3 regions of the Lentzea sp. NPDC058436 genome follow, and region 1 is predicted to be linked to each of the others. Evidence: riboswitches for the same ligand, from Rfam matches in the RefSeq annotation. Region 1 holds a riboswitch; each other region holds the start of a gene.

Evidence for each region. Region 1 has a riboswitch for glycine ahead of gcvP (aminomethyl-transferring glycine dehydrogenase). Riboswitches for the same ligand answer to the same signal wherever they lie in the genome.
Region 2: it holds a riboswitch for glycine, as region 1 does, so the genes downstream of both, gcvH (glycine cleavage system protein GcvH) here and gcvP (aminomethyl-transferring glycine dehydrogenase) in region 1, are expected to answer to the same signal.
Region 3: it holds a riboswitch for glycine, as region 1 does, so the genes downstream of both, gcvT (glycine cleavage system aminomethyltransferase GcvT) here and gcvP (aminomethyl-transferring glycine dehydrogenase) in region 1, are expected to answer to the same signal.

The regions. Positions count from the first base shown of each region.
Region 1 covers NZ_JBHXLF010000003.1:903,844-913,479, forward strand. The annotation lists gene ACFWN2_RS17975 (maleylpyruvate isomerase family mycothiol-dependent enzyme) at 1-5, shown strand, start outside; gene ACFWN2_RS17980 (class I SAM-dependent DNA methyltransferase) at 15-620, shown strand; gene ACFWN2_RS17985 (hypothetical protein) at 634-816, shown strand; gene gcvP (aminomethyl-transferring glycine dehydrogenase) at 827-3,721, opposite strand; glycine riboswitch at 3,877-3,972, opposite strand; gene ACFWN2_RS17995 (Clp protease N-terminal domain-containing protein) at 4,029-4,997, opposite strand; gene ACFWN2_RS18000 (MerR family transcriptional regulator) at 5,085-5,651, opposite strand; gene ACFWN2_RS18005 (bifunctional nuclease family protein) at 5,956-6,429, opposite strand; gene ACFWN2_RS18010 (MerR family transcriptional regulator) at 6,554-7,096, opposite strand; gene garA (glycogen accumulation regulator GarA) at 7,145-7,603, opposite strand; gene gcvH (glycine cleavage system protein GcvH) at 7,717-8,100, opposite strand; gene ACFWN2_RS18025 (CDP-alcohol phosphatidyltransferase family protein) at 8,143-8,724, opposite strand; gene ACFWN2_RS18030 (hypothetical protein) at 8,839-9,054, opposite strand; gene ACFWN2_RS18035 (ANTAR domain-containing protein) at 9,308-9,636, shown strand, end outside.
Region 2 covers NZ_JBHXLF010000013.1:152,370-162,005, reverse strand. The annotation lists gene ACFWN2_RS33515 (TROVE domain-containing protein) at 1-1,044, shown strand, start outside; gene ACFWN2_RS33510 (winged helix-turn-helix transcriptional regulator) at 1,122-1,475, shown strand; gene ACFWN2_RS33505 (nucleoside-diphosphate sugar epimerase/dehydratase) at 1,472-2,002, shown strand; gene ACFWN2_RS33500 (L-serine ammonia-lyase) at 1,989-3,353, opposite strand; gene gcvH (glycine cleavage system protein GcvH) at 3,397-3,780, opposite strand; glycine riboswitch at 3,845-3,937, opposite strand; gene ald (alanine dehydrogenase) at 4,162-5,274, shown strand; gene ACFWN2_RS33485 (TetR/AcrR family transcriptional regulator) at 5,330-6,010, opposite strand; gene ACFWN2_RS33480 (MFS transporter) at 6,021-7,469, opposite strand; gene ACFWN2_RS33475 (hypothetical protein) at 7,812-7,994, shown strand; gene ACFWN2_RS33470 (hypothetical protein) at 7,994-8,431, shown strand; gene ACFWN2_RS33465 (ABC transporter ATP-binding protein) at 8,454-9,416, shown strand; gene ACFWN2_RS33460 (ABC transporter permease subunit) at 9,416-9,636, shown strand, end outside.
Region 3 covers NZ_JBHXLF010000015.1:344-9,979, reverse strand. The annotation lists gene ACFWN2_RS34410 (3-hydroxyacyl-CoA dehydrogenase NAD-binding domain-containing protein) at 1-709, opposite strand, end outside; gene ACFWN2_RS34405 (acetyl-CoA C-acetyltransferase) at 713-1,915, opposite strand; gene ACFWN2_RS34400 (GNAT family N-acetyltransferase) at 1,971-2,405, opposite strand; gene ACFWN2_RS34395 (acyl-CoA dehydrogenase family protein) at 2,512-3,648, shown strand; gene ACFWN2_RS34390 (CaiB/BaiF CoA transferase family protein) at 3,645-4,769, shown strand; gene ACFWN2_RS34385 (hypothetical protein) at 5,106-5,285, shown strand; gene ACFWN2_RS34380 (transcriptional regulator) at 5,450-5,941, shown strand; gene ACFWN2_RS34375 (hypothetical protein) at 6,035-6,415, shown strand; gene ACFWN2_RS34370 (DUF3817 domain-containing protein) at 6,430-6,732, shown strand; glycine riboswitch at 6,778-6,868, shown strand; glycine riboswitch at 6,869-6,960, shown strand; gene gcvT (glycine cleavage system aminomethyltransferase GcvT) at 7,057-8,151, shown strand; gene glyA (serine hydroxymethyltransferase) at 8,165-9,430, shown strand.

The DNA of each region.
Region 1 (9,636 bases):
AGTAGCTTTCCCGCGTGACCGAGTGGCTCGCCGACACCCGCGACTCCTACGACACCGTTGCCGCCAGCTATGCCGAACTCACTCGTGACCTGCTGGCCGGTCTGCCCCACCTGCGGGCGGCGCTGCGCTTGTTCGCCGAGGAGGTGAGCGGGCCGGTCCTCGACGTCGGTTGCGGGCCCGGTGACATCACCGCGCGGCTGAACGACCTCGGGGCCGACGCGTCCGGGATCGACCTCTCCCCCGCGATGATCGCGCTCGCCCGGCGCAACCACCCCGAGCTGCGGTTCGAGGTGGGGTCGATGACGGACCCGCTGCCCGGACCGGTCGGCGGGATCCTCGCCTGGTGGTCGCTGATCCACGTGCCGGACGAGCTCGTGCCCGTCGTGCTCGGGCACTTCCACGACGCGTTGCGGCCGGACGGGTTGCTGCAGCTGGGTTTCCACGTCGGTGACCGCACGAACCTCAAGACGCAGGGCTACGGCGGGCACCCGATGCAGGTGAACGTGCACCTGCGCCCTCCGGACCGGGTGGCGCAGTGGCTGCGGGACGCCGGGTTCACCGTCGAGGCGCGGTGGCTGCTCGGAGAGGACGGCGCGATCCTGTTCGCCCGGCGCGGGTGAGACGATCTGCACCGTGTCGGACGAACAGACGTGCCAGCGTTGTGGTGAGACGGTCGAGCTGGAGGCCGAGGACTTCGCGCTGTTCGAGCGGATGCACCCGGACTGCTTCCACTTCGCGTTCGAGCACGACCTGGCGAAGCCGGGCCTGAGCCCCGACGAGAACTGCGGCGACGACGCCTGTCCCGTCGGGGCCTGAAAGCCCTCGATCAGCTGCTGTACGCCTCAAGCGGCGGGCAGGAGCAGACCAGGTTGCGGTCGCCCTTCGCGCCGTCGATGCGGCGGACCGGCGGCCAGATCTTCGGGGTCGCGCTCTGGCCGGCGGGGAAGACGGCCTCCTCGCGGGTGTACGGGTGGTTCCACTCGCCGACGGTCACGCAGGCCGCGGTGTGCGGGGCGTTGCGCAGCGGGTTGTCCTCGACGGGCCACTCGCCGGCGCCGACGCGGTCGATCTCGTGCTTGATGGCGATCATGGCGTTGATGAACCTGTCGATCTCGCCCAGGTCCTCGGACTCGGTCGGCTCGACCATCAGCGTGCCGGCGACCGGAAACGACATGGTCGGGGCGTGCAGGCCGTAGTCGGCGAGGCGCTTCGCGACGTCGTCCACCGTCACGCCGGTGGCCTTGGTGATCGGGCGCAGGTCGAGGATGCACTCGTGGGCCACGAAGCCGCCCTCGCCGGTGTAGAGGACCGGGTAGTGCTCGTCCAGGCGCCGTGCCACGTAGTTCGCGGCGGCCACGGCCGTCAGGGTCGCGCGGCGCAGGCCGTCGCCGCCCATCATGCGCACGTACGCCCACGAGATCGGCAGGATCGACGCGGAACCCCACGGGGCCGCGGAGATCGGGCCGACGCCGGTGGCCGGGCCCGCGGTGGGCTGCAGCGGGTGGTTCGGCAGGAACGGCGCGAGGTGCTCGCGGACGCCGATCGGGCCGACGCCGGGGCCGCCGCCGCCGTGCGGGATGCAGAACGTCTTGTGCAGGTTCAGGTGCGAGACGTCCGAGCCGAACTTGCCGTACCTCGCCAACCCGATGAGGGCGTTGAGGTTCGCGCCGTCGACGTACACCTGGCCGCCCGCGTCGTGGACCAGGCCGCAGACCTCGCGGACGGTGTCCTCGTACACGCCGTGGGTCGACGGGTAGGTGATCATGATCGCGGCCAGGTCGTCGGCGTGCTCGGCGACCGTGGTGCGCAGGTGGCCCATGTCGATGTTGCCCTTGTCGTCGCACTTCACGACGACGACGCGCATGCCGGCCATGACGGCGGACGCGGCGTTGGTGCCGTGGGCGGACGACGGGATCAGGCAGACGTCGCGGGCGGCGTTGCCGTTGGCGCGGTGGTACGCGCGGATGGCGAGCAGACCGGCGAACTCACCCTGCGAACCGGCGTTGGGCTGCAGCGAGACGGCGTCGTAGCCGGTGACCTCGGCGAGCCAGGCCTCCAGGTCCGACACGATCTTCAGCATGCCGCGCGCGTCCTCGACGGGCGCGAACGGGTGCAGGCCCGAGAACTCCGGCCACGTGATGGACTCCATCTCCGCGGTGGCGTTCAGCTTCATCGTGCAGGAGCCGAGCGGGATCATGCTGCGGTCCAGGGCGACGTCCTTGTCGGACAACGCGCGCAGGTAGCGCAGCAGGGCCGTCTCGGAGCGGTGCGCGTGGAAGACCGGGTGGGTCAGGTAGTCCGAGGTGCGGCGCAGGTCGGCCGGGATGCCGTCGGCGGTGTCGGCGTCGATGGCGTCCACGTCGGCCTTGGTGACGCCGAACGCCTCCCACACGGCGATGATGTGCGCGCGCGTGGTCTTCTCGTCGCACGCGATGGCGACGACGTCGGCGTCGACGAGACGCAGGTTGATGCCGGCCGCGCGGGCCTTCTCGACGACGGCGGCGGCCTCACCGGGAACGCGGACCTCGACGGTGTCGAAGAACTCGCCGTGCACGACGTCCAGACCGGCCTCGCACAGGCCCGTGGCGAGCACGGTGGCCAGGCGGTGCACGCGGGTCGCGATGGCGCGCAGGCCCTCGGGGCCGTGGTAGACGGCGTACATGGACGCGATCACGGCCAGCAGCACCTGAGCGGTGCAGATGTTGGACGTGGCCTTCTCGCGGCGGATGTGCTGCTCGCGCGTCTGCAACGCGAGGCGGTAGGCCAGCGAGCCGTCCGCGTCGACGGAGACACCGACGAGACGGCCGGGCAGCTGACGCTCCAGACCGGACCGGACGGCCATGTACCCGGCGTGCGGGCCGCCGAAGCCGATCGGCACGCCGAAGCGCTGCGTGGTGCCGACGACGACGTCCGCGCCGATCTCACCCGGAGCGCGCAGCAGGGTCAGCGCGAGAAGGTCGGCGACGACCACGGCCTGCGCGCCCGCGGCGTGGATCTCCTCGATCAGACCGGCCTGGTCGCGCACCACACCGGACGCGCCGGGGTAGGACAGCAGCACGCCGTAGAAGTCGCCACCGAGGCCCAGGCCCTCGATGCCCTGCGACAGGTCGGCGACGACGATCTCGATGCCGAGCGGCTCGGCGCGCGTCTCGATCACGGCCAGCGTCTGCGGCAGCGTGTCGGCGTCGACGACGAACTTGTTCGACTTGGACTTGCCGGCGCGGCGCACGAGCGTCATCGCCTCGGCGGCGGCGGTCGACTCGTCCAGCATGGACGCGTTCGCGGTCGGCAGGCCCGTCAGGTCGCCCACCATCGTCTGGAAGTTCAGCAGCGCTTCGAGGCGGCCCTGCGAGATCTCCGGCTGGTACGGCGTGTAGGCCGTGTACCAGGCGGGGCTTTCGAGCACGTTGCGCAGGATCACGCCCGGCGTCACGGTGTCGTAGTAGCCGAGGCCGATCATCTGCGTCATCGGGCGGTTCTGCGACGCGAGCTCACGCAGCTCCGCGAGCGCCTCGGTCTCGGTGGCCGGCGCGGGCAGGTCCAGCACGAGGTCGCGTTCGTGGATGGACGACGGAACCGCGTGCTGCGCCAGTTCCTCCAGCGATCCGACGCCGATGACGTCGAGGATGCGCGCGAGTTCGGCGGGGCGCGGACCGACGTGGCGGTCGGCGAACGGGGTGCCGTGCTCGAGAGCGGCGAGCGGAATGCGGTCCTGCGTCATCTAACGCCTCCGGGGGTGGCTGCGGGCACACTGGTCCTGTGCCCTCCCCGCTCTGTCCGTACCCCGGCTGGGGCGCCTGAGAGGTTCACCCGTTGCGAGAACGGGCTTTCACCGTCGGCGGGATTCCCTTGCGGGAGTCCACTTTCCAGAGGCGTCTCGCTCTGGCGGTCCTGGATGCCTGAGAGGTTCCCGGGGAGGGACTTGCTCCTTCGGCGCCGGGCTCGTGACCCGGTCTCTCCCGCCTGAGTTCAGCGACTACCCGAGAAGAATACCCGCAGGCAGCCCGGGTAGTCGCTAGGGACGCGACCTACGTCTCAGTGGCGAGACCGGCGAGCGCTCCCGCGACGGGGTCCGCCGGGTCGTCGCGCACCGCCGCGAGCAGGTGCCGGGTGCTCACGATGGCGTCACCGCGCCGGGCCGCGACGAGCTTCGCGCGTTCCACCGCGCGGTCGACCGAACCGCCTTCCGGCAACGCCGCCGGGTCCACTCCGGCCTCGCGCAACGCCGCCGCGCCGTCCGACTCGAACTCCGGCTTGAGCCTGCGGCCCGCGACCTTCAGGTGGTGGTCGACCGTCAGCACCGCCTCCACGAGGTCGCGGGACGAGAAGTCGCGCTTCGCGGCCACGGCGAGGAGCTGGGCCTCGGCGCGCACGACGGTCAGCAGCGGGCCGCCCAGTCCCTGACCCTTCGCGACCAGGCGCATCAGCCAGCGCACGTACCCGCCGCCGGCGTCCCCTTCGAGCGCGCCCGCCTTGCGCAGCAACCGGACGGCCCTCGCCTCCTCGACCTCGGCGTGGGGTCGCGCGGCATCGGCTCGTACGGCGGCGGCCGTCGCCTCGACGTCCACTCCGCGCAGCAGGAACAGGTCGGCGGCACGTCCGGAACGCTGCTTCAGCAACGCGAGCGAGAGGTGGGTCGTGGTCAGCACGCCGTCGCCGGCCTGGGCGAACGCCGCGAGCAGGCACTCGTGCAGCGCACGGCTGACGGGCGGCACGGTCTCCAGGGCGAGGCGGTCGCAGGAGACGTTCAGCAACGCCGTGACGTCCGGATGAGCCTCGGGAACGACACCGCCGTCGTCGTCGGCCCAGGTCTCGGTCCCCCGCGCCATCGCCTGGGCCCGCAGCGACTTCACGCCGAGCTTGCGGCCGGGCCCGGTGGTGTCGATCAGCGAGATCAGCAGGTTCTCGGTGCCGACGAAGCCGAACTCCAGCCGCACCGCGCGCTGCGCCGCCGCTTCCAGCACCTTCACGACCTGATAGGAGGGGGTGTGCGTCATGCGGAGAACGCTAGGGGCGCAGCGGTTCCGCTCGCTTCTGCCGACCGGCCATCCCACGGCGCCAGTCGGCCACGGTCGTCGGGCCGGTCAGCCGGTGGCGCGCTCGCGACGGCGGCGGGTCAGCTCGTCCTCGGTCATCGGGGCGATCTCGACGCCGTCCGCTCGTTCGGCCGGGAACTCGTGGATCGTGCCGGAGATCTCGCGCATCGCACCGCTCACCGCGATGCCGAACACGCCCTGACCGCCCTGCAGCAGATCAACGACCTCTTCCGGTGAGGTGCACTCGTAGACGGTGGTGCCGTCGGAGAACAGGGTGATCTTCGCCAGGTCCTGCACGCCGCGTCGGCGCAGGTGGTCGACCGCCACCCTGATGTTCTGCAACGAGACACCGGTGTCCAGCAGCCGCTTCACGACCTTGAGGACCAGGATGTCCTTGAAGGAGTACAGCCTCTGGCTGCCGGAGCCGTGCGCCATCCGCACCGTCGGCGCGACCAGCCCGGTCCGTGCCCAGTAGTCGAGCTGCCGGTACGTGATGCCCGCGACCTGACACGCCGCGGGTCCTCGGTAACCGACGAGCTCGTCCGGCAGCGAGGAGTCCGGGAACAGTTCACCCTGCAGCCCGGATTCGGCCCTCAAGGGCGCTTCCTCGACCACGCCTGCCTCCCCTCGGAACGGCCACGAAACTCATGACCGTCAAGCCGCCGCGTCCGCTTTCACGGCGCGGCGACGTCCACTCGAGTTCGACGGTAGGACCGGTCCGAGGGCAGGTCAACGCGACGCGCGGGGAGTGTCGACCCTCAACCTCAGGTGGAGAGTCACACCGTCACCCGAACTAGCACGTTCAGGTGACGTTTAGTGATCGTTTAGCGGTCAAAACGACCGTAAGTAGTCCGATGGAGGGACGTCCAAACGAACTGCCTCGTGCCCTAACGAGACGCAGTGCGACACACCCGGAAACTCAGGTGTCCGCGCCCCTGAAGTCCTCGGGGGAGACCGAGTCGAGGAACTCGCGGAACTTCTCCACCTCGTCCTCCTGCTCGTCCGGGATGATCAGGCCGGCCTCGGCGAGCACGGCCTCCTCGGCGTGGATCGGCACGCCGACCCGCAACGCCAGCGCCACCGAGTCGGACGGCCGCGCGGACACCCGCACGTCGCCGTCGAACACGAGCTCCGCGAAGAACGTGCCCTCCTGCAGGTCGGTGATCCGCACCTGCTCCAGGTTGCGTCCCAGCGCCCCGATGACGTCCTTCAACAGGTCGTGGGTGAGCGGACGCGCGGGACGCACGCCCTGCTGCTCGAGCGCGATCGCCGTGGCCTCGACGGATCCGATCCAGATCGGCAGGTACCGCTCGCCCTCGGTTTCCCGCAGCAGGAGGATCGGCTGGTTCTGGGGCAGCTCCACCCGGACGCCCACGACGCGCATCTCACTCATCGGGTCTCGCCTCCCTCTGACTCGTTGGGGAGTACCCGGTTCGTCTCCGAGCATCCCCCGGCGTATGCGTTCGACGCTACCCGCCAAGCGGGCCGTGTGCTCAATCGTTGCGGGCAGAACGTGATCAAGATGATTGCCGCAACCCTGCTCTCACCAACAACGTGTGCAACGAGGTGAAGAGGTCAGCCAATTCCCGCACCGTCTCAGGATCTGAGAACGAGTTCAGCACGACGACCTCGTGATCCGCTGCCGCGCGGACCGCGCGCAGGTGTTCGCGCTCGACGCCGAGACCGGTCATCAGCCGGATCGTGCGGAGCGCTGTGATGTCGTCGGTGGTGAACCGGCCACCGGGGCCGGGACGCAGCAGACCGTCGCGCTCCAGCTGGGACAGCTGGTCGGCGCTGGTTCCGGTCTGGGTCAGCAGTTCGATCCGGGAGACCGACGCCGCGTCCTCCGGGACGGCGGCGAGCTGCTCGCGGATCACCTTGAGCGGTAAGTACCTGTCCCGTTGTGCGGACAGCACGAACCGCAACCTCTCGACGTCCGCCACGCTGAACTGGCGGTAGCCGGAGGCGGTGCGTGCCGGGCGGACCAGCCCCTCCGCTTCCAGGAAGCGGATCTTGGAGATGGTGACGTCGGGGAACTCGGGACGAAGCTGTGCGAGCACAGCTCCGATGCTCGAGTCCCCGCGTTGTGGCCGCCCGGCCGTCACGCGTCAGGCTCCCGCGGAGCCAGGACCCGTCAGGAAGACGAGGCGGAACTTGCCGATCTGGACCTCGTCACCGTTCGCGAGGACGGCCTGGTCGACCGGCTCGCGGTTGACGTAGGTGCCGTTGAGGCTGCCCACGTCGATGACGACGAACTCGCCGCTCTCCCGGCGGAACTCGGCGTGCCGGCGCGAGACCGTCACGTCGTCCAGGAAGATGTCGCTGTCGGGGTGGCGCCCGGCGCTCGTCGTGTCTCGGTCCAGCAGGAACCGGGAACCGGCGTTCGGACCGCGCTTGACCACGAGCAGCGCGGAACCGGCGGGAAGGGCGTCAACACCGGCAACGGCCGGCTCCTGTGCGGGCGCCTCGGCGCCGCCTTCCATCTCCTGGAGGAAGTCCGCCCGGAAGACGGAGGTCCGCTCCGGGGACTGCTCCGGCGGAACGCCTGGGCCGTCGTTCGTGCTCACCTGAGCTCTCCTCCTGCTGCTGGATCCGTCACTTCCGGTAAAACCTATCGCGTTGGGGTCACCGCCTTCAGCGCGGCTCCCCTTCCGGCCGAAGATCCGGCGAAAGATCGACGTCACTCCTTCTCCACCAACGCCTTGTACGCGTCCGCGTCCAGCAGGCCTTCCAGCGCCTCGGGGTCGTTCAGCCTGATCTCGACCATCCAGCCCTCGCCGTACGGGTCGGTGTTCACCGAGTCCGGGGCCTGGACCAACGCGTCGTTGATGGCGACGACCTCACCGTCGAGCGGCGAGTAGAGGTCGGAGACGCTCTTGGTCGACTCGACCTCGCCGAACGTGTCACCCGCCGCCACGGTGTGACCGACCTCGGGCAGCTGGACGAAGACGACGTCACCGAGCTGTTCCTGGGCGTAGTCGGTGATGCCGACGCGCACTGTGCTCTCGCCACTGCTGGCGATCCACTCGTGCTCCTCGGTGTAGCGAAGCTCCTCGGGAATCAACTGACTGCGCTCCTCGTGCTGAACCTGTATGGGGTGATCTTTTCACGCGACCGTGCGAGGTGTGGTCCTCAGGGCCAGGAAGAACTGGTAGACGTACAGCAGCGCCGACCACAGGTAGAGCGCCCCGCCCCAGGCCGTGAACGCGTAGGCGAACGGCAGGGCGACCTGCGCCCACCCGGAGTCGCCCTGCGCGAGGAGCAGCAGGGGGAAGGCGTACAGCAGGTTGAACGTCGCGGCCTTGCCCAGGTAGGTCACCTCGAAGGTGCCCCAGCCCCGTTGCCGCAGCACCAGCAGGCAGATGCCGACGACGACCTCTCGCCCCACGAGCACGAGGGCGACCCAGAGCGGCACGATGTCCCTGATGACGAACGCCAGCAGCGTGCAGAACACGTAGAGGCGGTCGGCGGCGGGATCGAGCAGCGCGCCGAGGTTGCTCATCTGGTTGAGCCAGCGCGCGAGCTTGCCGTCGAGCCAGTCGGAGAGCCCCGCGAAGACGAGGACGAGCAGCGCCCAGCCGTCCGCGCGGGGTCCGAGCAACAGGTACAGGAAGAGCGGAACACCGGCCAGCCGCAACACGCTGAGCAGGTTCGGAATCGTCAGCAGGCGATCAGCCGGATCACGCACACCCGCACTCTAAACGAGTGACTGCGCAGGGGCTGCCGGATGGCGTCACGGCACGCGGTGCGACTGGTTGCGGGTGTGGCGGTCGTTCTGCGTACTTCGTTCAGTTTGCGAGGTTCAGGCGGTGCGTGTGTGCGTCCAGCCCCGGCGCTGCATCTCGGCGCCGGTGATGGCGTGCGGGCGACCGCGGTCGTCACGACCGACCCAGCGGGCGCGGAAACCCTCGAGCACGTAGGCGTGGCCGCGGCTCCAGACCACGCTGCACGGCGTGGTCGGCAGTGCCGAGTCGCACTCCGCGTCCTGCTGCGGCTGGGTTTCCATGGCGGTTCTCATTTCTGTCCCTCCGTGACATCAGGGATGTCGCGTGCCGGGGGTCCGGCGTTATCCCTGCAAACGAATTCTGGCGGACTGTGGTTCAGAACACGTGACGTGTTCGGATCCAAAGCGTTAACTGGATCGATCGGCGCGCCGAGCTGTCCGGGCCCGAAGCGGAACGGATCTCCGGGTCCTTGCCTGCGCAACCGTTCGTCGTACGCCGATGACCGCACAACGCCCGCCTGACATCGGCCGGGGCTAACCTCCACGGGTGGACCAGGTGAAATTCGGTGCTGAGCTGCTCAACAGGTTGATGACCCACCTGTGCGAGCAGATGGACGGATGCCCCGGCGTGGGTCTGAGCGTCTGGCCGGGTGCCCAGCAGCTGCGGTCCGTGGGCGTCGCCGGGGAGCTGGACCAGGCCCAGCTCGACGCCGGGGAGGGGCCACTCGTCGTCGCCTCCCGCGACGAACGGCAGACGTCCGGGCCGATCGGTGACCTGCACGTGGTGGCGGTGCCGGGCAGCTGGGGCGACAGCGGTCCGGTGGTGCTGACCGTCTACCTGGACCACGCTCCGCAGCTCGCGGACTTCAAGGCGAT
Region 2 (9,636 bases), on a different contig from region 1:
ATGGCCGACGTGCTCAACCTCGCGCACCCGTCGCCCGGCGCGTCCTGGCAGGGCTCGCTCTTCCAGTACGTGCTGGACCGCCGCCGCTCCCCCGACGTCGAGGTGCCGGAGGCGCTACGCGTGGTCGCGGCACGGCGTGAGCTGATGGCGTGGCCGCTGGAGCAGCGCCGGGCGTTGTTCTCGCGTCCCGACGCGGCCGACGTGCTGCGCTCGGCGGGGATGACGTGGGAGGCCGTGGCGGGATGGCTGCAGGGCCCGCTCACCCGTGAGGTGTGGGAGGCGCTGGCGCCGTCCATGGGATACATGAGCCTTTTGAGAAACCTCAGGAACTTCGACGAGGCCGGCATGTCCGACGAGGCGGCGGCCGCCGTCGCGACGCGTCTGGCCGACCCCGGCCAGGTCGCGCGCTCGCGGCAGTTCCCGTTCCGCTTCCTGTCCGCGTACGAGGCGGCGCCGAGCCTGCGCTGGGGCCACGCCCTGGACCAGGCGCTGCAGGCGTCGTTGAGCAACCTGCCCGCGCTGCCGGGCCGTTCGCTGGTCCTGATCGACACCTCGGCGTCGATGACGGGCGGCGCGATCTCGGCGCGTTCGAAGGTCACCCCGGCCAAGGCCGCGGCGGTCTTCGGCGTGGCGCTGGGCGCGAAGGGCGAGCAGGTCGACGTCGTCGGGTTCGCGGACGGCACGTTCCGCCACGACGTCGCGCGCGGGGCATCGGTGATCCGCGAGGTCGGCCGGTTCCTCGAGCGGATCGGCGAGGTCGGGCACGGCACCGACATCGTCGGGTCGCTGCGGCGCTCGTACAAGCGGCACGACCGCGTGTTCATCATCTCGGACATGCAGACGATGTCCGGGTACTACGGCAACGGCGTCTCGGACGTCGTGCCGGCGCACGTGCCGATCTACGGCTTCAACCTGGGCGGGTACCAGCACGCCGCGTACGCGACCGGAAAGGCCAACAGGCACGAGTTCGGCGGCCTGACGGACGCGACGTTCCGCATGGTCCCCCTTCTCGAAGCAGGTCAGAACGCCACCTGGCCGTTCTGACGGTGTGAGGGTTCTCCTGACGCGGAGAACCCTCACACTTACTATCAGTAAGCGTCCCCACCAGCTATGATGTCGACATGGAGTACAACGTGTTCGCGAAGGCGTGCCCGTCACGTCCCTTGCTGGAGCACGTCACCGGCAGGTGGGGCGGCCTGACGATGGGCGTGCTCGTCGACGGTCCGCTGCGGTTCAACGAGCTGCGCCGCCGCGTCGACGGGGTCAGCGAGAAGATGCTGTCCCAGACGCTGCAGGCGCTCGAACGCGACGGCCTCGTGCACCGCGACGCGCAGCCCACGAACCCGCCGCGGGTCGACTACAGCCTCACGCCGCTCGGCCGCGAGACGGCGGAGCGGTTGCTGTCGTTGATCCACCTGCTGGAGGCGCGGATGCCCGACGTGCTGGACGCGCAGAAGGCGTACGACGCGCGTTGAAGGGCTGTGGGCTCTGCTGGACCGAGGCCGAACTGGCGCTGCTCGACGGTGATCCGGCGCTCGTGCCGGACAAGGTCGTGTGGCAGTTCGCCTGGGAGGTCGAGGACCACTTCGAGCCCGAGGAGTACGGGCCTGCCTGGCGCCGGCTCGGGTACCGGGTGATCGGTCTGCTGGACGACGATCCCGACTCCCGCCTCACCATGGGACTGACGTGGGCGGGCTGGCAGGACTGGCCGGAGGCGGAACGCACCGCGCTGTACGAGCAGGTCACCGACGTCGTTCTGCGTGCAGCGGCGGACGAAAATCGCCTGCGCGACCTCGGTGAACTGCTCCAGGCGGCCGCGCAGCTCGACCAGAGCCTGACGCCGTGGCTGCGGCTGGCCGACACGCTCCCCGACGAGGTCGTCGAGCACCTCGCCGAGGAGTGGTCGGACGTGAACAGTGCGAACAGCACGTTCGGCACGTGGTTGCGCTGGACCGGTCCCACGCCTCAAGAAGAGGTCGAGGAGTGGCTCAGCACTCGATGACGTTCACGGCGAGCCCGCCGCGTGCCGTCTCCTTGTACTTCACCGACATGTCCTTGCCGGTGTCCCGCATGGTCTTGATGACCTTGTCGAGCGACACGAAGTGCGAGCCGTCACCGCGCAAAGCCATGCGCACGGCCGTGATCGCCTTGATGGACGCGACGGCGTTGCGTTCGATGCACGGGATCTGCACCAGTCCGCCGATCGGGTCGCACGTGAGGCCGAGGTTGTGCTCCATGGCGATCTCGGCGGCGTTCTCGACCTGTTCGGGGGTGCCGCCGAGCACCTCGGCGAGTCCGCCGGCGGCCATCGAGCAGGCAGAGCCGACCTCGCCCTGGCAGCCGACCTCGGCGCCGGAGATCGACGCGTTCTCCTTGAACAGCACGCCGATCGCGCCCGCGGTCAGCAGGAACCGGACGACGCCGTCGTCGGACGCTCCCGGCACGAACTTCGTGTAGTAGTGCAGGACCGCGGGGACAATGCCGGCCGCGCCGTTGGTCGGTGCGGTGACGACGCGGCCGCCTGCCGCGTTCTCCTCGTTGACGGCCAGCGCGAAGAGCGTCACCCAGTCCATGACCCGCAGCGGGTCGGTGACGAAGTGCTCGCCCTCCAGGCGTTTGCGCATCTCGGCGGCACGGCGGCGGACCTTGAGGCCGCCGGGCAGGACGCCGTGCTCGGTGCAGCCGCGTTCGACGCACTCCTGCATGACGTGCCAGATGTGCAGAAGTCCTTCGCGGACCTCGGTTTCCGTGCGCCACGACAGCTCGTTGGCCATCATGATCTCGCTGATCGACAGGCCGGTCTCGCGGCAGCGCGCGAGGAGCTGGTCGCCGGTCAGGAACGGGTGCGGCAACGGCGTCGAGTCGGGCTTGATCCGGTCGGTGCCGCTGGCGTTCTCGTCGACGACGAAACCGCCGCCGATCGAGTAGTAGACGGCGTGCTCGACCGACTTGCCGTCCGCGAACGCCTCGAAGCTCATCCCGTTGGGGTGCAACGGGAGTGACTTGCGGCGGTGCATGACGAGGTCGCGGTCGTGCACGAAGCCGATCTCGTGCGTGCCGCCGAGCTTCAGCCGTCCGCTGGAGATGATCTCCTCGACGCGACCGGCCGCGACGGCGGGATCGACCTCCTCCGGGAGGTTGCCTTCGAGGCCCAGGAACACGGCCTTGGGGCTGCCGTGGCCGTGCCCGGTCGCGCCGAGCGAGCCGAACAGCTCGACGTGCACGCGGTCCACTGTGGACGTTCGGTCGCCGAGCTTGTCGACGAACATGGCCGCCGCGCGCATCGGGCCGACCGTGTGGGAGCTGGACGGTCCGATGCCGACGGAGAACAGGTCGAAAACGCTGATCGCCACTGATCAGTCCTTCGTGGTGGTGGAGCGGTCAGTCAGGCGCATGTCAGTCGGTCTTGGTGAGCTCGGCGTACTTCGCCGCGGTCAGCAGGTTCTCGGCCGACTCGACGCGGACCTTGAACAGCCAGCCGGCGCCGTACGGGTCGGTGTTCACGACCGCCGGGTCGTCCACGACGGCGTTGTTGACCTCGATGACCTCACCGGTGACGGGCGAGAAGAGGTCGCTGACGGACTTGGTCGACTCGAGCTCGCCGCACACGGCGTTGGTGACGACCTTGGTGCCGACCTCAGGCAGCTGCACGTACACGATGTCGCCCAGCGCGTCGGCAGCGTACTCGGTGATTCCGCAGGTCAGCGGGTCCTGGGTGCCCGGCGTCCAGTCGACCCACTCGTGCTCGACGGTGTAGAGCAGGTTCTCGGGGAACTCCACGGCGCGACTCCTCTGGCTGTGACGGGTCAGGACAACTAGCGCCCCCTCCGCCGTGCAGAGTTGCCTACCCCGAGCGGTCTTGCTGCCTGAGAGTGTGCGGGAGCTTGCCCCTTCGGCGCCCCGACCAGTTCGTCGAGGTCTCTCCCACTCGGGTTCTGACGCTTTCGCGCCGCGGCCGGTGTTCAGTTCTCGGCGCGCACGCTATGTGCGGTCCCCGCCGGGTGTCAACGCCGGACGGGCGCGTGGAACGCGAACCACGTTCAGGTCGCTCTGTCCCAAGTGAACAATCCAGCTGGTACCGGATAGTGCTATCTGCACAGTGACATGACCTTGCGACTGGCTCACATTGTGAGATGTCGGCCACCGAACGGAGGAGTCATCGTGCGGATCGCAGTCCCCCGCGAGATCAAGAACCACGAGTACCGCGTCGCTCTCACCCCTGCCGGTGCGCACGAGCTGACGAGCCGCGGGCACGACGTGTTCGTCGAGCAGGGTGCCGGTCTGGGCTCCGCGATCACCGACGAGGAGTACCTCGCCGCCGGTGCCAAGATCCTCGCGACCGCCGACGACGTGTGGGCGGAGGGTGACCTGGTTCTCAAGGTCAAGGAGCCCATCGCCGAGGAGTACCCGCGTCTGCGGGCCGGCCAGACCCTCTTCACGTACCTGCACCTCGCCGCCGACAAGCCGCTGACCGAGGCGCTGCTCGCGTCCGGCACCACGGCCATCGCCTACGAGACCGTGCAGCTGCCGAACCGCGCGCTGCCGCTGCTCGCCCCGATGTCCGAGGTCGCGGGCAGGCTCGCCCCGCAGGTCGGCGCGTTCAGCCTGATGAAGCCCTCCGGCGGCCGCGGCGTGCTGCCCGGTGGCGTCCCCGGTGTCGCCCCGGCCCGCGTGGTCGTGATCGGCGGCGGCGTGGCGGGGGTCAACGCCGCCACCATCGCCGTGGGCATGGGCGCGGACGTGCAGATCCTCGACACCAACGTCGACCGCCTGCGCCAGATCGACGCCCAGTTCCAGGGCCGCCTCCGCACGCTCGCCTCGAACTCGTTCGCCATCGAGCAGGCCGTCCGCGAGGCCGACCTGGTCATCGGCGCCGTGCTCGTCCCCGGTGCCGCCGCGCCGAAGCTCGTGTCGAACGCGCTGGTCGCGGACATGAAGCCGGGTTCGGTGCTCGTCGACATCGCCATCGACCAGGGCGGCTGCTTCGAGGACTCCCGCGCGACCACGCACGCCGAGCCGACCTACGAGGTCCACAACTCGGTGTTCTACTGCGTCGCGAACATGCCGGGCGCCGTCCCGCGCACGTCGACCTACGCGCTGACCAACGTGACGCTGCCGTACGCGGTCGCGCTGGCCGACAAGGGCTGGACGCAGGCGCTGAAGGACGACCGTTCGCTGGCCCTGGGCCTGAACGTCCACGCCGGTCAGCTGACCAACGGCCCGGTGGCCGAGGCGACCGGCCTCCCGCACACGCCGCTGGAGAGCGTCGTCTGAAGACCAACTGAATGAATGAGGCCCCCGCACGCGTGAATCGCTGCGGGGGTTTCGCCTACCTGAGGGCGGCGACGCGCGCCTTGATGCCGTCGATCACGCAGTCCAGCCCGAACTCGAACTGGCTCTCCAGCGACCAGATCTCCTGCTCGTCCAGCATCCTGACGTAGTTCGGGTGCTTGTCCCGGTACAGGTCGGCGATCTTGGCCAGGTCCGGCGGCGGGGAGTCCATCCCGCCGCGGGCGATGAAGTTGACCTCGGCGATGACGTACCCGACGGCGAAGCTCGACACCGTCGAGACCGACTTGGCCGCCGCCGCGAGGGGCAGACCCGCCCGCAGCATCGGTTCGAACATCGAGTCCGACATCGCCACCGCCTTGGGGCCGATGCTGTTGAACTCGCCGATGTTCTTGACCCACCACGGGTGCTTGTGCGCGATCTGACGCATCGCGTGCATCATCCCGCGCACCGCGGTCTCCCAGTCGTCGTCCGGCCCCGGCAGGGGGAACTCGCCGTAGACCTCGTCGAGGCACAGCTCGATCAGCGCGTCCTTCGTCGGCACGTGCCAGTACAGCGACATGGGGGCCGCGCCGAGCTCCGCGGCGAGCCTGCGCATGGACAGCTTCTGCAGACCGTGTTCGTCCAGCATCTCCATCGCCTTGCGGACGATCACCTCACGGCTCAGGCCGAGGGGCTGGCCGCCGCCGGGCCTGGGTTTGCTGAACCACACGCTCTCCACGTCGACGATCCTATGCACGCCGGAGCAACACGCTGGCCACAACACCTCCCAGGAACACCGCGATCGCGCCGATCACGAGGCTGACGGTCATGCCGTTCGAGAACGCCTCGCGCACCACCGCGACGTCCGCGCCGCTGTGCAGGGCCTCGGACAGCGAACGCCCCGGCACGCCGTCCGGCAGCGAGGCCGCGAACCGCGCCGACAGCAGCGCGCCCAGGACGGCGATGCCGAACGAGGACCCCAGCTCCGACAGCGTCCCCGACAGCCCGGACGCGACGCCGGCCCGTTCCGGCGGGATCGACCCCATCAGCGCGTTGACCGCGACCGGTTGCGACACACCGACTCCGACGCCGATGAGGACCAGCCCCGCCAGCGTCGGCGGGTAGGTGGTGCCGATCGACAGCAACGCCACGCCGCTCGCGACGATCGTCATGCCGAGCAGCATCGCCCTGCCGGCGCCGAGCCTGATCACGAGCTGTCCCAACGTGTTGCTGGTGATCAGCAGCGCGATCGCCATCGGCGCCACGCGCACGCCGGCCTCCAGCGGGCTGTAGCCGAGCACGCCCTGGAGGTGTTGCGTCAGCAGGAAGAGCGAGCCCGCCATGCCGAACGCCGCCAGCACGCCCGAGGCCACGGCACCGGTGAACCGGCGGTTGTGGAAGAACGTCAGGTCGAGCATCGGGTCGGCGGTGTGCCGTTCCCACAACGCGAATCCGGTCATGGTGACCAGGCCGATCGCGACCGGCACGCCGAACTCGACCGAGCCGAACCCGTGCTCCGGCACCTCGATCACCGCGTACACGATCGACACCATGCCGATGATCGACAGGATCGAGCCGATCACGTCCGGCCTGCGCACGGCCGGGTCCTTGGACTCCGGCACCAGGAACGCGACGGCAGCGAGCGCGAGGACCGCCACCGGCACGTTGATCAGGAACACCGAGCCCCACCAGAAGTGCTTGATGAGCGCGCCGCCGATCACCGGTCCCGCCGCGAAGCCGAGGCTCGTGACGGCGGCCCAGATGCCGATGGCCTTGGGGCGTTCCTTGTCGTCGAACAACTGCGTCAGCACGGCGAGCGTGCCCGGCATCAGCACCGCGGCGCCGATGCCCATGAAGCCGCGGGCCGCGATCAGCGCCTCGGACGTGCTCGCCCAGGCCGCGACCGCGCTGCCCGTGCCGAACAGGACCAGGCCCGTCAGCAGCGCGCGCTTGCGGCCGAACCTGTCGCTGAGCGACCCGGTCGTGAGCAGCAGGCCCGCCAGTGCCAGCGAGTAGGCGTTGATCATCCACTGGATGTCGGCGGTGCTCGCGCCCAGACTCGTCGAGATGGACGGAATCGCCACGTTGAGGACGGTGTTGTCCAGCACCACCACCATCACGGACAGGCACAGCACGCCGAGAACGGCCCAGCGCTGCGGGTGCGGGCGCACCCCGACCTCTTCGGTCGTCGAAGTCATCTCCGGTCCCCCTTACAGTGTACGAGGACCTTACAGCGTACGAGAACGCCGGGCGCAACTGTTTTGAAGGCAGGACGTGCCGGAAAGTGGGAAAAATAAAGGGCGGCCGCGCTCAACCAGCCTGGGGGTCACTGGGAGCGGGGCCGCCGTCACCAAATATAGCGGGCTTCGTCGGGCCGCGCCCAGCACCCCTGCCGAAACGCGACCCAAAAGTTTCCCCGAGTGGACCACTGCCCGTGTCCGGCCCGTCCAGCAAACGAGTGAATTCCGCCGATCGCGGTGCGGCGAGCAGGGGGTTCGGCCGATGAAGACCAAGTCGGGTGTCCCTCGAAGGGAGATTCCATGGCTGAACCACAGGGATGGATCCACTGCCACGACCCGTTCGGTCGCGACAGATCGATGACCGTTCTGGTGGAGAACGACCGCGTCCTGCTGGTCACGCCTCCTGGCGAGACCGCTGTGATGTCCGCCACCCAGACGCGCCGCCTGGGCTCTTTGCTCGACCAGGCCACGGCGAAGATGTGATGGACGCGAGCTTGCGCGACGCGGTGCTGCAACGCCTGGCACTGCTGGACAAGGTCGCTGAGCAGGGTGAAGCCGAGGCGCTCGTTCCGTTGGCGCGTGCGGAGATCCACCGCCTCGCGGACGGCTGGCGCCTGCTGCTCACCGTGCACCAGCCCGACGAGGACGGCCGGTGCAGGGCGTGTCCCGGTTGGCTGCGCCGACGCCGGTGGCCTTGCCAGGTCTGGAACATGGCGCACCAGCACCTCATCGGAGAAGGGCTGCCGCACCGCGAACGGCGCCGGCCGTTGCGCAACCCCTTCACTCGATCAGGTGTTATCGAGATGCCGGACGAAACCCCGGCCGAGATGACCACCGAGCTGCCGATCTTGACCGACGAACCACCCGTGGTGCACCGCGCTCCCGTCGTGTCTCGTCCCAAGCACGCCTTGCCGGAGTGACCTTTCAGGCAGGATGGGCCGCATGCATGACGGCAGCGGCCTCATCGCGGTCCAGAACCTGACCAAGCAGTTCGGTCAGGTGACCGCGGTGCAGAACCTGAGCTTCACCGTGTCACCCGGCAGCGTGACGGGCTTCCTCGGCCCGAACGGCGCTGGCAAGACGACGACCCTGCGGATGTTGCTGGGTCTCGTCAAGCCCACGGGCGGCACGGCGACGATCAACGGACGACCGTTCCACCAGCTCGGCCAGCCCGGCCGCGTCGTGGGCGCGGTGCTGGAGGCGCAGGGGTTCCACCCCTCCCGCTCCGCCCGCAACCACCTGCGCGTGTACGCGTCGGCCATCGGCGTGCCGGACGCGCAGGCCGACCAGGTCATCGGCCTGGTCGGCCTGGGCAGCGCCGCCGACCGCAAGGTGGGCGGGTTCTCCCTCGGCATGAAGCAGCGGCTGGCGCTGGCCACGGCGTTGCTCGGCGACCCGCAGGTGCTCGTGCTGGACGAGCCGGCGAACGGCCTCGACCCCGAGGGCATCGCCTGGCTGCGCACGTTCCTGCAGTCCTACGCGCGCATGGGCCGCACGGTGCTGATCTCCAGCCACCTGCTGGCCGAGGTCGAGCAGACCGTCGACCAGGTCGTGATCATCTCGCGCGGTCAGACGATGTTCTACGGGCCGTTGGACCAGTTGCGGCAGTCGCAGCAGCGGCGCGTGCTCGTGCAGCCGTCGGACATCAACGCTCTCGCACACGCTCTGCGCAACGCCGGTGTGCAGGCGATCGAACAGCTGCCGGACGGCAGGCTCGCGGTGTCCGGTGTGGACTCGCGGCAGGTCGCCGACCTCGCGTTGCAGGCAGGTGTGTCGATCTACGGCATCCAGGAGGAGCAGGTCGACCTCGAACGGCTGTTCTTCCAGCTCACCAGCGGCCAGTACGCCGGGCATCCGCCGGCGCAGGCCCCGAATCCGTACCAGCAGCAGGGTGGTTGGGCCTGATGGGCAACCTCGTGGGAGCGGAGCTCCGCAAGACGACGACGACCGGCCTGTGGTGGGGTCTGCTGATCCCGACGGCGGTGCTGGCGCTCGGCTGGGGGCTCGCGACGGGCCTGCTCGGACAGTTCTTCGTGGACTTCGCGTCGAGCGGTGACGTCGACGAGGTGTCGGACTTCCTCGGGGTCACGCCGGACCAGTGGAAGGTCTCGCTGTTCGGCATGGC
Region 3 (9,636 bases), on a different contig from region 1:
TCAGCACGGCAGGTGCGGCGGCGAGAAGGCCGTAACTGTTGGGGTCACCGAACTTCAGGTCCGGCACACCCGCGCCCTGCACGTCCCACGGCTGCGAAGGCGCCGGGTTCGCCTTGATCCACGCGACGGCCTCGGAGATCAGTTCCTCGCGCGTCTCCACGACCTGGTGCACGATCCCGGCCTGCAGCGCGCGTTCCGGACGGAGCTGCTTGCCCTCCATGAGCAACGGCAACGCCTTCTGCACGCCGAGCAACCGCACCATGCGCGTGACGCCACCACCGCCGGGCAGCAGGCCGAGCGTCGCCTCGGGCAGACCCACGCGGATCTTGTTGTCGTTCAACACGATCCGGCGGTGCGAAGCGAGCGCGATCTCGAACCCGCCGCCCAGGGCGGTCCCGTTGATCGCGGCCACGACCGGCTTGCCGAGCTTCTCCAGCCGGCGCAGCTGGGACTTGAGCTCCTCGACGCCTTCCAGCGCCTGCGAGGCGTTCTCCGGCGTGATCGCGATCAGCACGTTCAGGTCGCCGCCGGCGAAGAACGTCTTCTTGGCGGACGTGATGACCACGCCGGTGATGTCGTCGGCTTCGAGCTTCGAGACCGCGTCGCCCATCAGCTCGCGGTACTCGTCGTTCATGACGTTGGCGGAACCGGACATGTCCATCGTCAGCGTGACGATGCCGTCGGAGTCCTTGTCGTAGTGGAAGGGCATGCCTCAGACCCTCTCGATGATCGTCGCGATACCCATGCCGCCGCCCACGCACAGCGTGGCGAGCCCGCGGCGCAGGTCCCGGCGCTCCAGCTCGTCCAGCAGCGTGCCGAGGATCATGCAGCCGGTGGCGCCGAGCGGGTGGCCCAGCGCGATCGCGCCGCCGTTGACGTTGACCTTGTCCTCGGGGATGTCCATGTCCCGCAGGAACTTCAGCACGACCGAGGAGAACGCCTCGTTGACCTCGAACAGGTCGATGTCCTCGACCGAGAGCCCTGCCTTGTCCAGTGCCTTGCGCGCGGACGGCGCTGGCCCGGTGAGCATGATCGTCGGCTCGGTGCCCACGACGGCGACCGAGACGATCCGGGCGCGCGCGGTCAGTCCGAGAGCCTTGCCCGCCGCCGCGGACCCGATCAGCATCGCGGCCGAGCCGTCGACGATCTGCGACGAGTTGCCCGGCGTGTGCACGTGGGAGATGCGCTCGACGGTGGGGTAGCGGTCGATCGCGACGGTGTCGTAACCGAGGTCGCCGTGGAACTGGAAGCTCGGCTTGAGCCTGCCCAGGGACTCCACGGTGGACTCGGGACGGATCGTCTCGTCCTCCTTGAGCACCACCGTGCCGTTCTGGTCGACGACCGGCACGACGGACCGTTCGAACCAGCCGTTCTTCTGCGCCTCGAACGCGCGGGCGTGCGACCGGGCGGCCCACGCGTCGACGTCCGTGCGCGAGAAGCCCTCCAGCGTCGCGATCAGGTCGGCCGAGACGCCCTGCGGCACGAACGACAGGTCGAAGTTCGTCTGCGGGTCGATCGCCCACGCGCCGCCGTCGGAGCCCATCGGCACGCGCGACATCGACTCGACGCCACCCGCCACCACCAGGTCCTCGAACCCGGACGCGACCTTGGCCGCGGCGAGGTTCACCGACTCCAGGCCGGACGCGCAGAAGCGGTTGAGCTGCACACCGGCGGGACGCTGGTCCCACCCGGCGGCCAGCACCGCCGTGCGGGCGATGTCCCCGCCCTGCTCGCCGAGCGGAGACACCACGCCGAACACGACGTCGTCCACCGCGGAGGTGTCGAGGGAGTTGCGTTCGGACAGCGCGCGCAGCACGCCGGCGGCCAGATCGACGGGCTTGACGCTGTGCAGCGACCCGCGCTTCCCCTTGCCGCGCGGCGTGCGCACCGCGTCGAAGATCAAGGCTTCGCTCATGACACCACGCTAGGCCCGCCGCTGGTGGCTGGCCATGACCGTGAAGGGTGACCGATTAGCTCACCGCGAGCTGCAGGTACTCGGGATCCTCAGTCTCGACGAACCCGAGCCTCTTGTAGAGCCTGCGCGCAGGCAGGTTGTCCACCCACACGCGCAGGCGCACGACCTTCCAGCCCTCCTCCACCGCCCACTCCAGCACGGCCTTGAGCAGGCCCTCGCCGAGCCCGCGGCCGCGGTGCGACGGCCGCACCCACATCGAGTAGAGGTAGAGCCCCTCCGGCTTCGCCGTGGCCGCGACCAGGGCGACGGGCTCGTCGTCGAGCGCGACGACCTTCAGGCCCTCCGCGGCGCGCTCCCGCCACTCGGTCTCGTCGTACTCCTGCTCGACCGCCAGCGTCGACCCGAACTCCTCGGGGTCGCTCGACAGCGCTTCCAGCCGGATGTCGCGCCACAACCGCCACTCGTCCGGCGCGACCTGATGGATCTGCATACCGGGCAGTCTGGACGACGGGGTGGGAATTTCGCTCAGTTTTTCGGGTGACGGCCTGGCGCGGCGGTCATGGCGTGGATCACCGCCCGGTGGTTTCGTGGACCGCATGGCAGAGCGTCGATCGCGGTGGATGGACAGCGACCTGGACCAGTTGCGCCAGCTCGCGCGCACGTTCTTCGAGAAGGAGGTCACGCCGCACGCCGAACGCTTCGCCGAGCAGAAGCAGGTCGACCGCGAGCTGTGGCGCAAGGCCGGTGAGCTCGGCCTGCTGTGCCTCTCCATCCCCGAGGAGTACGGCGGCGGTGGCGGCACGTTCGCGCACGAGGCCGTGTTGCTGGAGGAGCAGGCACGGGCCGGCGACAGCGCGTGGGGCAACAGTGTCCACAGCGGCATCGTCGCCCACTACCTCAACTCCTACGGCACCGAAGAGCAGAAGCGGCGCTGGCTGCCCAAGCTCGCGTCCGGCGAGTACGTCGGCGCGATCGCCATGACCGAACCCGGCGCGGGCTCCGACCTCCAGGGCATCCGCACGAAGGCCCTCAAGGACGGCGACGAGTACGTCATCAACGGCTCGAAGACGTTCATCACGAACGGCGTGCACGCCGACCTGGTGATCGTCGTGGCCAAGACCGACCCCGCGCAGGGCGCCACCGGCATCTCGCTGCTCGTCGTGGAGAACGACATCCGGCGCGGCCGCGTGCTCGACAAGGTCGGCATGAAGGGCCAGGACACCGCCGAGCTGTTCTTCGACGACGTCCGCGTGCCCGCCGCGAACCTCCTCGGCGGGCAGGAGGGCCTCGGGTTCGTCCAGCTCATGCAGCAGCTTCCGCAGGAGCGCCTGATCATCGGTGTCTGCTGCATCGCGGGCATCGAGGCCGCCGTCGACCTCACGCTGAAGTACGTGAAGGAGCGCACGGCGTTCGGCAAGGAGCTGATCAAGTTCCAGAACACCCGGTTCAAGCTCGCCGAGTGCGCCACCGAGGCGGCCGTGACCAGGGCGTTCATCGACGAGTGCGTCGAGAAGCACCTGCGAGGCGAACTGGACGTGCCGACCGCCGCGATGGCGAAGTGGTGGGCGAGCGACCGGCTGAGCAAGGTCGTCGACGAGTGCGTGCAGCTCTTCGGCGGCTACGGCTACATGAACGAGTACCCGATCGCACGTGCCTGGTCCGACGCCCGCGTCCAGCGGATCTACGGCGGCACGAACGAGATCATGAAGGAAATCATCGCGAGGTCCCTGTGAGCGGGCCGCTGGCAGGACTTCGAGTCGTCGAGCTCGCGGGCCTCGCGCCCGCGCCGTTCGCGTGCATGGTGCTCGCCGACCTCGGCGCGGACGTGGTCCAGGTGCACAAGCCGGGAAGCCGCTCGACCGTCCCCGGCGACTTCCTCGGCCGCAACCGGCGCTCGATCGCGATCGACACCCGCAGGCCGGAGGGCGCCGAGCTGGTGCTGGGGCTCGTCGAGCGCTCGGACGTGCTGGTCGAGGGCTTCCGGCCGGGTGTGACCGAACGCCTGGGCATCGGGCCCGCGCAGTGCCTCGCCCGCAACCCGCGCCTCATATATGGACGCATGACCGGCTGGGGCCAGGACGGGCCCCTGTCCGACCGCGCCGGGCACGACATCAACTACATCGCCGTCGCGGGCGCTCTGGAGCCACTGGGCCGGGCCGGCGGGCCGCCGTCGTTCCCGATCAACCTGCTCGGCGACTTCGGCGGGGGAGGGCTGCTGCTGGCCCTCGGCGTGCTCGCCGCGCTGTACGAGAGGGAACGCTCCGGGCGCGGCCAGGTGGTCGACGCCGCGATGGTCGACGGGGCTGCGTTGCTGACGACGTTCCTGCACGGGATGCGCTCGGCGGGCATGTGGTCGGGTGGCCGCGGCGAGAACATGCTCGACGGTGGAGTGCCGTTCTACGACGTCTACGAGGCCGCGGACGGGCAGTACGTGGCGGTGGGCGCGCTGGAGGAGAAGTTCTACGCCGACCTGGTGCGCGTGCTGGGCCTGGAGGAAGCACCCTCGCGCAACGACCCGGCGAACTGGCCCGAGCTGCGCGAGCGCATCGCGGCGGCGGTGAAGACGCGGTCCAGGGACGAGTGGGCCGACCTCGCGCGGGACACGGACGCGTGCCTGGCACCGGTGCTGACCCCGGACGAGGCGGCGCGTCACCCGTACAACGCGAGCCGCGACACCTTCGTGGACGTGGCGGGGGCACTGCACCCGGCGCCGGCGCCCCGGTTCGACCGCACTCCCGCCGCCGTTCCGACGTCGCCGGTTCCGACGGGGACGAACACCGCGGAAGTGCTTGCCGACATGGGTGTGGCGGATGCCCGAATTATGGAACTACGACGGTCTGGAGTAATTGGATAATGCCCGGGAGCGCATTTATTGCGCCACAACGGCGTGACGGTGCGTGATGGGACACGTTCGGCATCCGGGTGAGGCCCGGTGCAACAGTCTCTCTTCCAAGCTGTGGGATGCGAGGGTCCTCGTGTTCACCTCGTGCCCAGGACATCGGCGCTGTTGACGCCCCTCTTTAGCCGCCATTCGGGTGACGTTGGCCGTCCTGCAGGCGTGCGTCGCTGGTGGATCTTAGGGCGAGTTGGGCGTGGTCGTTGTTCATCGCAAGGGTGAATGAGGGACCATGACGGGTGACACGGGCGGTCCGCCGCCTGACCGGTGAACCACACGGACGGAGAGGTACCTGTGAACCTCAAGAAGGTGCTAGTGCTGGCGGGCGTCGCGCTGGTGCTGTTCCTCCTGATCACCCGGCCAGAAGAGTCCGCCTCGGCGGTCCAGACGGCTCTCGGCTTCCTGCGGGACGGCGCGGAGTCGATCATCACCTTCGTCCGGAGCCTCTTCGGGACGGCCACCCCTCTCGCCTAGTGACGGAGGGTGATCTTCGGCCGTTCGCGTTGAGCCGGACGGGTGGAATGAGGCCAATCACGCACTGGTAACGGGTGTTCTGGGGATTCAGGGTCTGGCGATTGTCAGACCTACCGAATACCTTCCGCTGCAATGGCCGATCCCCGACCGACGAGGAGGCATTGATGGTCGAGGACTCCGGGGTCCACGAGCTGTTGCAGCAGTGGGCGGCTGAACGGTCTGATGACGCAGAGATGCAGGAGGTGAACCGGATCAAGAACGCGTGGCTCGCGGAGGCTCCCCCCTCGGCGCCTGGCATCCCCGTCCAGCGGGGCGGCAGGAGTGGGTCGCGTGGCTTGGTCAAGGTCGACTCGGCGGATCCGGCCTACGTGGCCGCGATGCGCAAACGGGCGCCGGAGGCACCCGAGGCACTGCTCGCCGCCGCGGCGAGCTACTGGCAGCTGGTGGGCGACGTCGCCGAGGCCGAGCAGTGGTGGGACGCGGGCATCAGCCCGTTGGACCAGCGCGCGCTCGACTACCGCGCGGCCGGCCTGTCTCCTGCCGATCTCGGGAGGCGCCTGGGACCGATGACGGTTCTCCAGCACCTTCGTCGTGGCTCCGCCGCGGCCTGGTGCGTCGCACGTCTGCAGAGGCAGCGCCGGGACGGCGTGGCGTAAGTGGTCGACGGGCTCTCGGAGGCGAGAGCCCTGCAGTTCCCCTCACGGGTGGCCTCCTCTTCGCGGAGGCCTCACCCAAGTAGTGTGGAGGTCGTGCGCGGCCTCCTTACTCCCCAGCGTGTGCTGATCGCGTTCGCCTGTCTGGCGGCGCTGATCGTCTGTTGCGGGCTCGCGTACTGGCAGTGGCAGCGCTTCGAGTCCGCCAGCGGCACGTTCCAGAACCTCGGGTACGTGCTCCAGTGGCCGCTCTTCGGCCTCTTCCCGCTCTTCATGGTGTGGCGGTTCCGCCGTCTCGCCCGTGAGCGTCGTGACGCGGCTCTCTCACCTGAGCCGGTTGCGCCTGCTCCGAAGCCGGTAAGTACGGTTGTCGCCGTCAAACCCGCGCCTGTCGAGCACTTCGACGATGACGAGGACGCGGAGCTCGCGGCCTACAACCGCATGCTCGCGGACCTCAACGCGCGGGACGGTCGTTGAGCGAAGGCGGGCAGATGAAGGGTGCGTTGACCCGGTTCAGGGTCATGGCTTACGTGGTCGGAGTCTTCCTGCTGCTCCTGGTCGTGGCCATGGTGCTCAAGTACGCCGCGGACATGGACGGCGCGATGAAGGTCGTCGGCCCGGTCCACGGCTTCCTCTACGCCATCTACCTGGTGATTTCCGTCGACCTGGCGCTGAAGCTGCGCTGGTCGATCAAGGGCACCGCCCTGGTGCTGCTCGCCGGCACCGTGCCGTTCCTGTCGTTCTGGGCGGAGCGCAAGGTGGTGGAGAAGACCGCGCAGGGCGTGCCACTGTGACGTTTGGCCTGCTAGCGTCTGGGGCTACCAACTGAACACGGCCGTTGATGTCGCGCGGGAGAGCTCCCTTCGGTGGGAGCGCCGAAGGAGCAACTCCTCCCCGGAATCTCTCAGGTACAAGTACCGCGCGACGAAGGCAACTCTGGAAAGCAGGCTGCTCGGCAGCCTCGCCCACGGTGCAAGCCACTTCGGTGGTGAAGCTCTCAGGCTCATGACAGAGGGGGAGGCTCGCTCTAGTGAGGAGTCTCCGATGGACCGTGTCATTCTTCTGATGCCTCAGCCGGCCGCGTCCGGCTCTTCGGCGCACCCTGGAGGAGCGTTCTGATGTCCCGCCTCACGCCTCTGAACGCCGAGCACGAGCAGCTCGGCGCGATGTTCACCGACTTCGCGGGCTGGCGGATGCCGCTGCGCTACTCGTCCGAACTTGCGGAGCACCACGCGGTGCGCACGACCGCGGGCCTGTTCGACCTCACGCACATGGGTGAGATCGTGCTGACCGGCCCGGCCGCGGGCGAGGCCCTCGACTACGCGTTGGTGGGCCACATCTCGGCGCTGGCCGTCGGCAAGGCGCGCTACACGATGATCACCCAGGCCGACGGCGGCGTGATCGACGACCTGATCGTGTACCGCCTCGGCGACGAGGAGTTCATGGTCGTCGCGAACGCCTCCAACGCTTCAGTGGTGGCCGAAGCCCTCGTCGAGCGTGCCGCCGGCTTCGACACCGTCGTCACCGACAGGTCGACCGACTACGCGTTGATCGCGATCCAGGGTCCGAAGTCGGTCGAGATCCTTTCGGGGCTGACCTCCACCGACCTGTCGACGGTCAAGTACTACGCCTCCTACCCGTCCACGGTGGCCGGCGTCGAAGCGCTGCTCGCCCGCACCGGCTACACCGGCGAGGAGGGCTTCGAGCTCTTCGTGGCACCCGCCGACGCACCCGCCGTGTGGGCCGCGCTGCTGTCCGCGGGCGAGGCGCACGAGCTCAAGCCGTGCGGTCTCGGCTGCCGCGACACGTTGCGTCTCGAAGCCGGAATGCCCTTGTACGGCAACGAGCTGACGACGTCGCTCTCGCCGTACAACGCGAACCTGGGCCGCGTCGTGAAGCTCGACAAGCCTGGCGACTTCGTGGGCCGCGACGCCCTGACCAAGGTCGCCGAGTCCGGTGTGGACTCGGTCCTGGTCGGCCTGAAGACCCCCGAGCGCCGCGCCCCGCGCCACGGCTACGCGGTGCTCAACGGCGACGAGGTCGTGGGCGAGGTGACGTCGGGCGCGCTGTCCCCGACCCTCGGCTACTCCGTCGCCATGGCCTACGTGACCCGTGCCAGTGCCGAGCCGGGCACCCAGTTGCTGGTCGACGTCCGCGGCAAGAAGCAGCCGGTCGAGGTCGTCGCACTTCCGTTCTACAAGCGCGCCAAGTAGGGAGATCTTCCAGATGTCCGACCAGTTCAACGCTTCCCTCGCGGAGTACGACCCCGAGGTGGCCGAGGCCGTTGCGGCCGAGCTGGCACGCCAGCAGGGCACTCTCGAGATGATCGCCTCGGAGAACTTCACGCCCGTCTCGGTGCTCCAGGCCCAGGGCTCGGTGCTGACCAACAAGTACGCCGAGGGCTACCCCGGCCGCCGCTACTACGGCGGCTGCGAGCACGTGGACGTCGTAGAGCGCCTCGCCATCGAGCGCATCAAGTCGCTCTTCGGCGCCGGCTTCGCGAACGTCCAGCCCCACTCCGGCGCGCAGGCCAACGCCGCCGCCATGTTCGCGCTCCTCCAGCCCGGCGACACGATCCTGGGCCTGGACCTCGCGCACGGCGGCCACCTGACGCACGGCATGCGCATCAACTTCTCGGGCAAGCTCTACAACGTCGTCCCGTACCACGTCGCGGACTCGGACGGCCGCGTCGACATGGCCGAGGTCGAGCGCCTGGCCACCGAGCACCGCCCGAAGCTGATCGTCGCGGGCTGGTCCGCCTACCCGCGCCAGCTGGACTTCGCGGAGTTCCGCCGCATCGCGGACTCGGTCGAGGCCTACCTGATGGTCGACATGGCGCACTTCGCCGGCCTGGTGGCCGCGGGCCTGCACCCGTCGCCCGTGCCGCACGCGCACGTCACGACGACCACGACCCACAAGACCCTCGGCGGCCCCCGCGGCGGCGTGATCCTGTCGAACGAGGCGGACATCGCCAAGAAGATCAACTCGGCGGTCTTCCCAGGCCAGCAGGGCGGCCCCCTGGAGCACGTGATCGCGGCCAAGGCAGTGGCGTTCAAGCACGCCGCGTCGCCGGAGTTCGCCGACCGCCAGCGCCGTACGCTGGAAGGCGCGCGGATCCTGGCCGACCGGCTGTCGCAGGCCGACGTCGCCGATGCCGGCGTGAAGGTGCTGACCGGGGGCACCGACGTGCACCTGGTTCTCGTGGACCTGGTCTCGTCCGAGTTGGACGGCAAGCAGGCCGAGGACGTGCTGCACCAGATCGGGATCACGGTCAACCGCAACGCCGTTCCGAACGACCCGCGTCCGCCGATGGTGACGTCCGGGCTGCGGATCGGTACGCCGGCGCTTGCCACGCGTGGGTTCGGCGAGGTGGATTTCGTCGAGGTCGCGGATGTGATCGCCGAGGCTTTGAAGCCTGGTGCTGCGGTTGAGGAGTTGCGGGGGCGGGTTGAGGTGCTGGCTGCGAAGCACCCGCTGTACTCGACGCTCTGATTCCTGTGGTGTTGAGCGCGGTGGTGTGCTGATCTCGGTGAGGCTCTGATCTCGGCGGCGTGCTGACCGGGTTGGCGTTCGGGCTGGGTTCGCGGTTTGAGCGCCGTGTTCTGTGTTTTCTGATCTTGTCGGACCCCCTGAGTAGCGTTTGGGCTCAGGGGGTCTTCCTTTTGGGGGGACGCCTGCGTCAGCTTGCGGCCTTCTTG